2 regions of the Aeromonas rivuli genome follow, and region 2 is predicted to be linked to the other one. Evidence: predicted binding sites of a transcription regulator. Region 2 holds the regulator's gene; the other holds the start of a gene.
The links. The regulator MetJ, encoded in region 2, represses methionine synthesis genes. The targets are predictions, from matches to a motif close to AGANNTCTAGANNTCT.
Positions count from the first base shown of each region.

Region 1 (4,422 bases), 840 kb from region 2:
CATCTATGATCAGGATCCTCTGCGCCAGACAGGCCTGTAGACTCTTGTTATTTATCGACACCGCTCTTCCCTCTTACATCCATGCAACTGCGTGGCTTCATCCTAACAGCAAAGGAAAAAAATGGAAATCTAGCCGTCTATCTGTCTAAAACTTTCGTCTCGATACCCAAAAGTAGGTAGTGAGTAAACTATCACCACAGAGTACCCTATGCCCGTCCTATAGGGACTCGTGCTTGCTGTAACTCCAACGAGAAAAATAACTATGAGCGTCTACTACACTCTCTGCTTCTTGGCAGCATTGGCGATTCTTATCGCCTTCGCCAACCAATATGTCCTCAAAATCCAGACCACCATCGCCATCACGGCGGGCTCCATGCTGATCTCCTTGTTGATGGTCATGTTCGGCAAGCTGGGTTGGTTCAATCTGGAACCCCTTGCCGTCTCCACCATGGAGAGCATCAACTTCCAGGACTTCCTGCTCAAGGGGATACTGGGCTTCCTGCTGTTCGCAGGCGGGATAGGGATCAACCTGCCAGCACTGCGGGATCAGAAGTGGGAAATCACCATTCTTGCCCTCTTCTCCACCCTGCTGTCGACCTTCCTCATCGGCTACGGCTTCTGGGGCATCTCGGCGCTGCTGGGCTGGGAAATTCCTTTCATCTACTGCATGTTGTTCGGGGCACTCATCTCCCCCACCGACCCTATCGCCGTGCTGGCCATCGTCAAGAAGCTCAAGGCGCCACCCCAGATCGCCATCCAGATCGAAGGGGAATCCCTGTTCAACGACGGTGTGGGTCTGGTGATCTTCGTCACCGTCTTTGCCGTGGCCTTTGGCGGCAGCGAGCCCACCTTCTCGGGGGTGGCTTCCGTCTTCATGCATGAGGCCCTCGGCGGCATACTGTTCGGTCTGCTGCTTGGCCTGTTGGCCCACGTCATGATCAGCGCCACCGATGATGGTTCCCTGGAACTGTTGCTCACCCTCTGCATCCCGACTGCCGGTTTTGCCCTGGCCAACATCATGGGTGTCTCCGGTGCCCTGGCCATGGTGGTCACCGGTATCATGATCGGCAACTGGACTCGTCACACCGGCTTCTCCGAACAGAGCAAGCACTATCTGGATCACTTCTGGGAGTTGATGGATCAGTTCCTCAATGCCTTGCTGTTCCTGCTGATCGGTCTGGCGATAGTGTTGCTCGATATCGGCTGGGAGTTCTGGCTGTTGCCCATCATCGCCATTCCACTCTGCCTGGCTGCGCGTTTCATCAGCGTCTCCCTGCCCTATGTGGCGTTTCGCAAGTTCCGCAGCTACAACACCTTCTCCATCCGCATCCTGACCTGGGGCGGCCTGCGGGGCGGCCTGGCCATGGCGATGGCGCTGGCATTGCCAACCGACACCATGATGCTCCCCTCAGGGGTGGACTTGCGCGAAGTGATACTGATCATGACCTATGCCGTGGTCATGTTCTCCATCGTGATCCAGGGGATGACCATCACCCCCATGATCGAAAAAGCCAAGCGGGCCCACGGCGATTACTGAGCTGACTGATAAAGGTTGCACTCAGACCGCCCTGCAAGGCCAAAAAAGCCGCTCATTGAGCGGCTTTTTCATGGGGGAGAGACGGCAAGTCACCCTCAGTTGCGGGGCTTCTCGTAGGTGAACACCTTGCCGATATCTTCCAGGCGATAACTGGTGAGCTGGTAGACGTAGTAGTTGAGCCAGTTGGCAAACAGCAGGTGACCATGGCTGCGCCAGCTGGCGCGCGGCGGCTTGGCCGGGTCATTGTCGGGGTAGTAGTTGACCGGCACCATGGGCTCGAGTCCCGCCTCGAGATCCCGTTTGTACTCCCCATCCAGGGTCAGCACGTCATATTCGGGGTGGCCGGTGACGAACACCTGGCGGCAATCCTTGGTCGCGGCGAGATAGACGCCAGCCTCCTCGGACTCGGCAAAGATCTGCAGGTCGGTATGGGCGCGGATGAGATCGCCATCGAAGGCGGCATAACGGGAGTGGGGCGCCACGAAGTCGTCATCAAAGCCGCGCAGCAGCGGCTCGTTCTCATCCAGCCGGTGGTGGCGATAGATGCCGGACAGCTTCTCGCCATGGGTCTGCTTGTCCATGCCATAGAGCGCCTTGAGCGCCGCCTGCACGGCCCAGCACAGGAAGAGGGTGGAGGTAACATGTTCGTGGGACCACTCGATGATCTCGACCACCTTGTCCCAGTAGATGACCTCTTCAAACTCCACCCGCCCCAGGGGGGCCCCGGTGATGATCATGCCGTCGTAGTTGTTGCCACGCACCTGCTCAAAATCGTGATAGAAGTTTTCCAGATGCGCCTGGGGCGTGTTCTTCGACTCCCGATCGTCTATGCGCAGCAGATCGACGTCTACCTGCAAGGGCGAGTTGGAGAGCATCCGCATCAGCTGGATCTCCGTCTCTATCTTCTTGGGCATCAGATTGAGAATAAGCACCCGCAGCGGGCGTATGTTCTGGGTGACGGCCCGGGATTCCGTCATGACGAAGATGTTCTCCTGCCCCAATACTTCGGCGGCGGGCAACTGATCCGGGATCTTGATGGGCATGCTGACTCCCTGTACTGCATCGGTAAGAATGTCTGGACATCTAGAAGCCTATAATAAAGCACCCGAGCTGTCATCAGATACCTTTGTGTTCACCCCTGCCATTGACTAGCATACGGCTCAAGCGCCCCTCATTCCGAGCATCATGGCTGGCATCACCATTTCAGTAGACAGGCTGCAAGTCGGCAACTATGTCTCCCTGCCTCTGGGCTGGCGTGAGCACCCTTTCCTGTTTTCCAGTTTCAAGATAAAGAGTGAGGAAGAGATAGCGCTGATCCGTCGACTCGGCTTGCAACAGGTCACCCTGTTCCCCGACAAGAGCGACAGCCCGCCTCTGCCTCCGGATAGTGTCGCCCCCGTTGAGATCCCAATGTCAGAGCGGAGCAGCCAACAAGAGGCGATGCAGCAGGATAAAGAGGAGCGCATCGCCCGGTTGCAGCAATACCGCCATGACGTACAGCAGTGCGACAAGCAGTTTCAGCACTCTCTGAGCCAGGTACGCAGCCTGATGGGCAAGGTGCAGGCCCGTCCGCTCAATGCCATCACCGAGGCGAAAGATCTCATCGATGCCATCACCAGGCAACTGCTGGCGGCGGACGATCTGGTGCTGCACCTGATGGCCGAGGGTGACGTGGACGACCAGCTCTACTACCACTCCCTCAACGTCAGCGTGCTGAGCATGATGCTGGCCAAGGAGTGCAATCTGGGGGCTGAACAGATAAGCCAGGTCGGCATGGGCGCCCTCTTCCATGACATCGGCAAGCTGAAGATCCCGAGCCAGATAGTGCGTAAACGCGAGCCACTGACCAAGCCGGAGCAAAACCTGCTGGCGCAACATGGCCGCTATGGCCTCAGCCTTGTCAACCTGACCCCATCCTTTCCCGAGGAGGCCAAGGGCATAGTGCTGCACCATCACGAGTACCTGGATGGCAGCGGGCCCCTGGGACTCAAGGCCAGCCAGCTCGATCCTCTGACCCAGCTCGTTTCCCTGATCAATGAATATGACAATCTCTGCCACCGCCATGCCAAGGTGCCTTTCTCTGCCCTCTCCAGCCTCTACAAGCAGCGCAAGGGCCAATTCAACCCCGACTATCTGGCCCTGCTGATCCGCCTGCTCGGCATCTATCCTCCGGGCAGCGTGGTACAGCTATCCAATGGCCAGATTGGCTTGGTCATCGCCATCAAGGGCAGCAGCCTGCTCTATCCGAGCGTACTGCTCTATGACCCGGGCATTCCACGTCAGGAGGCGGCCATCATCGATCTGAGCCAGGTCGGACTCACCATCGCCAAGGTGATCCACCCCAAGCGCCTCCCCCCCGCCGTGTTTGAATACCTGAACCCGCGCACTCGCATCAGCTACTACTTCGACCCCAAACCGAAATAGTGGCCGGGATGGATCCTCTGGATAGTCTTCCCGTGGGGCCGCTACAATCCCATGCTGCCTGGCGCCCTGTCCCGACGACACGGCAAGCTGGCCGCCCCCCACGTTAAACCAGCCTCATCAGGAATCTGTCATGCACATAGAGATAATCAGCACCGGGGACGAGATAGTGACCGGCCTGGTGGTGGACACCAATGCCGCCTGGCTCAGCGCCCTGCTGCTCGAACAGGGGTGGCAGGTGCGGCGCCGCCATACGGTGGGCGATAACATGGCCGACCTGGTGAGCCTGCTGCGCGAATGCGCGGCCCGCGCCGAGCTGGTGCTGGTCTGTGGTGGTTTGGGGCCCACTGCCGACGATCTGACCGCGCAAGCCGCCGCCGAAGCCTTTGACGCGCCGCTGGCGCTCTACCCTGACTGGCTCGAGGTCATCAAGGCGCGCTATGCCAGCCGGGGTCGCCCCATGC
Region 1 is NZ_CP079742.1:343,125-347,546, reverse strand. Features, by position in the region: gene metH (methionine synthase) at 1-61, opposite strand, end outside; gene KYK33_RS01555 (cation:proton antiporter) at 263-1,537, shown strand; gene metA (homoserine O-acetyltransferase MetA) at 1,633-2,580, opposite strand; gene KYK33_RS01545 (HD-GYP domain-containing protein) at 2,723-3,961, shown strand; gene KYK33_RS01540 (competence/damage-inducible protein A) at 4,092-4,422, shown strand, end outside.
Region 1: a site for MetJ is predicted at 2,607-2,622, ahead of metA (homoserine O-acetyltransferase MetA). Genes of this name have one in related genera too.

Region 2 (4,422 bases):
CTCGTCTGGCTTGGACCCAGATAGTGCTGCACCGCGACTGACCGTATCTTGTATCGGCATAAAAACGGCGACCTCAGGGTCGCCGTTTTCGTTGATATCGCCAGCGGGTGGGGGAGCTCGCCTGCCATCAATCAAGAGGCGGTTCTGCGACGGTTTGCTGCTGGCGCAGCCACTGGCCAGGGGTCAAGCCACAGGCTTTGGCGAAGGCGCGGGTCAGGGCGGCGCTGCTGCCATAGCCCACCGTCGGGGCAATCAGCTTGAGGGGCTCCCCCGCCAACAGATGCTGCTGGGCCAGGGTCAGCCGCCACTCGGTCAGATAGAGCAGTGGCGTCTTGCCTATCAGCTGATGGAAGTGGGCGGCGAAGCGGGCGCGGGACATGCCCGCCAGCGCAGCCAGCCCTTGCAGCGTCCAGGGATGCTCGGGTTGTTGCTGCATGGCGATGATCGCCTTGCCCAGCCTCGGATCGGCCAGCCCCGCCAGCACGCCCCCCCGGTAGAGCCCGGCATCGAGCACATGGCGCAACACCAGGATGAGCAGCAGATCCAGCAAGCGATCCATCGCCTGACTCTGGCCATAGCCGGGTTGAGCCGCCTCCTGAAACAGCAGCTCCAACACGGGAGCCAGGCCGGGGGCGCTGGCCAGGGGAATGATCAGGCGGCTCGGTAGTGCCGCAACCAGGGGGTTGCTGTGGGTGCGGCCGAAGCGGACGTTGGCGCAGACCAGATCGCAGTCGAGCCGACTCTGCATGCGGTGACCGCAGCTCGCTGGAAACAGGATCAGGGTCGGCTCATCCAGGGTGACACTAGCCTCCCCGTCACTGCTCAGTCTGAGGGTGCCCGCGCGAAGCAGGTGCAGGTGGCCACCAGGGTCCGAGCCCTGATAATCGACCCGACCACACAGGCTGCCTGCGTAGAAGAGCCGGGCCCGGGGCGCGTATTGATGAAGCAGTACCGACAAGGAATCCATGATTGATACGATAGGTGACTATTTTTGGACTGTTGGTGATAAATCGTATCATGCTTTTTGAAATACTCCCTCTCGTTGACCAGCCAATCCATTAACACGAGAGGACAATGTCCATGGTACGTATCCATCCCCTGACCATAGCCCAGGCCAAACCCGCCGCCGCAACGACCCTCACCGCCATCAAGGGCAAACTCGGCATGGTGCCGAACCTGTTTTCCACCCTGGCCAACTCCCCCACGGTGTTCAAGGCCTATCTGGCCTTTGCCGAGACCCTGGGCCAAGGGCGACTCAGTGTCCGCCAACGGGAGCTGCTGGCACTGGCCATCGGCCAGGAAAATGCCTGCCAATACTGCCTGAGCGCCCATGTGCTGGGCGCCAACAAGGCCGGTTTTTCCCCGGTGCAGATCCGTCAAGCCCGTCTGGGGGAGGCGGAGGATCCGCTGGATCAGGGGCTGATCTCGCTGGCAATCCAGCTGGTTCGTCAGCGGGGCGTCATCGATGATGGCCAGCTGACCGCGGCCAGAGCCGCCGGGGTGGACGATGAACTGCTCATCGAAGTGTTGGGACAGGTCGCCCTCAACACCTTCACCAACTACAGCAACCATGTGGCGGGTACCGAGATCGACTTCCCCCTGGTTGAGGTGCAGCCATGAGGGACGGCTGGTTGGCACGGGCCAAGCCCGTGACCCGGGAAGAGAGCGGTTATCTGGTGGGATTGGCGGGGGTGCTGCTCATCCTCGTCTGGCTCGGGATATTCAAGTTCACTCCCACCGAGGCGGAGGCGATAAGGCCGCTGGTAGCGAGCCATCCACTGATGAGCTGGCTCTATGGCATCTGGTCGGTGCAGGGGGTCTCCAATCTGGTGGGGATCGCCGAGTTGGTGGTCGCCCTGGCCCTGCTGCTCTCCCTGCGCTATCGCCTGGCGGGTGTTTACGGCGGTTTGGGCGCCTGCATCATCTTCCTGATGACGTTGAGCTTTATCTTTACCCTGCCCGGCGCCTGGCGTTGGGTGGATGGCATGCCGATAGTCGATTTCTTCCTGCTCAAGGATCTGGTGCTGCTAGGGGTCTCGCTGACCGTGATCAACCGTAGCCGGGCCTTGTAATTTCAAGCTTTCAGCTACTGTTTGCGCCTCAGGATGAGGCGCTTTCTTATGGTTGTCGCCAGCGCCTGGCAATAAAAAAACGCGGCCTGAGAGCCGCGTTTTCGTGAGCCGTTGAGTGAAAACTCACTCGGCGTCGTAATCTTCAATCTCTTTGCCGAGCGCTGCCATGACCGAGAGCCGCGGGCTTCGATATCCAGACAACAAAAACGCGGCCTGAGAGCCGCGTTTTCGTGAGCCTTCGAGTGAAAACTCACTCGGCATCGTAATCTTCAATCTCTTTGCCGAGCGCTTCCATGATGGCTCGGGCTTCAGCCGGAACGCTGTCCGGGTGATCCTTGCGCAAATCGTCGTCGCCGGGCAGTGGCTGGCCGGTGAACGCATGGAGAAAGGCCTCGCAGAGCAGTTCGCTGTTTGTCGCATGGCGCAGGTTGTTCACCTGGCGACGGGTGCGCTCATCGGTCAACACTTTCAACACCTTGAGCGGGATCGAGACGGTAATCTTCTTGACCTGTTCACTCTTCTTACCGTGTTCCGCATAAGGGCTGACGTAGTCGCCGTTCCACTCTGTACCCATGATTCACCTGTTCTCATTTGGCCTTGAGCGCGGATTTTAACCCTTAAGGAAATCAATGGCAATCCAACAGCAAAGCCATTTAGACGTCTAGAAGTGTTGACGGCTTTATTGGGGTGGCGTAATGTCTTGTGCAATGGCGAGGATGGACTCGCACAAGGATGAGGAGAGAGAGATGACCCATAAGGCAACCCTGACGGTACGCACCGGCATAGAGACAGATACTCAGCATGGTGCCGTAGTGCCGCCCATCTATCTCTCCAGCAACTACACCTTTGCCGACTTCGGCGTGCCCCGTCAATACGATTATGCCCGCTCCGGCAACCCGACCCGTGGCAATCTGGCGGACGCGCTGGCGGCCCTGGAAGGGGGAGCGGGCGCCGTGGTGACCGGCACCGGCATGGGGGCCATCCATTTGGTGACCCAGGCCCTGTTGCAGGTGGGGGATCTGCTGATTGCCCCCCATGATTGCTACGGCGGTACCTGGCGCCTGTTTGAATTCCTGGCCGCAAAGGGCAACTACAGGGTCAAGTTCGTCGATCAGGGGAATGAGCAGGCCCTGGCCGCCGCCCTGGCCGAGGGGCCCAAGCTGGTCTGGGTCGAGACCCCCTCCAACCCGCTGTTGCGGGTAGTGGATGTGGCCGCCATCTGTGATGCCTCCCATGCCGTGGGCGCTCTGGTCGCGGTCGATAACACCTTCCTCTCTCCGCTGCTGCAACAGCCCCTGGCCCTCGGCGCCGATCTGGTGGTGCACTCCACCACCAAGTACATCAATGGTCACTCGGACGTGGTGGGGGGGGTGGCCATCGCCAAGGAGCAGGCGCTGGCCGATAGCCTGCTGTGGTGGGCCAACTGCCTGGGGCTGACCAGTGGCGCCTTCGATTCCTATTTGACCCTGCGCGGCCTGCGTACCCTGGGGCCCCGTCTGCGCACCCATCAGGAGAATACCCAGAGCATTCTGGCCTTCCTGCAGACCCAGCCCCTGGTGAAAACCATTTATCACCCCAGTCTGCCGACTCACCCCGGCCACGAGATAGCGCTGCGCCAGCAGTCCGGCTTCGGTGCCATGCTGAGCTTCGAGCTCGATTGCGACGAGGCGGGTCTGCGCGCCTTCCTCGGCGCCCTCAACTACTTCTCGGTGGCCGAGTCTTTAGGGGGGGTGGAGAGCCTGGTGGCCCACCCGGCCAGCATGACCCACAGGGCCATGAGCGCCGAGGCGCAGCAGGCGGCGGGGATCAGCCCCCAATTACTGCGGATCTCGGTCGGCATAGAACACGGCGAGGATCTGGTCGCGGATCTGGCCCAGGCCCTGGCGGTCGCCGGGCAGGTGGCCGCGCAATGAGTCAGAGCAGTCAAGCCGCCGTCCTCGGTGGCCAAGCCACAACGGGTAGCACCAAGATGAGTGAAATGGTCAAGGAGGCCGAGGTGACGGTCAACGTTAAGCATCGGCAAGTACACAAGTTCGGTGGCAGCAGCCTGGCGGATCCCGTCTGTTATCGCCGGGTCGCGGCCATCGTCGAGCAACAGGGCAACGGCAGCGAACTGATTGTGGTCTCGGCCGCGGGCAAGACCACCAACCGGCTGATCCAGCTGGTGGAGCTGGCCGAGGCGGGGGACGAGGCGGCCGGTGAGGCGCTCAACGCCCTGCGTGCCTATCAGCAAGGGTTGATCGACGGCCTGCTGGAAGGGGATTTGCACCAGAGCCTGACCGCTCAGCTCAACGGCGATATCAGCAGTCTGGGCCTGATCCTGGAGGGGCAGTTCGATCGCTTCGAGCGC
Region 2 is NZ_CP079742.1:3,865,693-3,870,114, reverse strand. Features, by position in the region: gene cysQ (3'(2'),5'-bisphosphate nucleotidase CysQ) at 1-41, shown strand, start outside; gene KYK33_RS17790 (AraC family transcriptional regulator) at 128-967, opposite strand; gene KYK33_RS17785 (carboxymuconolactone decarboxylase family protein) at 1,081-1,620, shown strand; gene KYK33_RS17780 (DUF417 family protein) at 1,650-2,072, shown strand; gene metJ (met regulon transcriptional regulator MetJ) at 2,323-2,646, opposite strand; gene metB (cystathionine gamma-synthase) at 2,819-3,985, shown strand; gene KYK33_RS17765 (bifunctional aspartate kinase/homoserine dehydrogenase II) at 4,042-4,422, shown strand, end outside.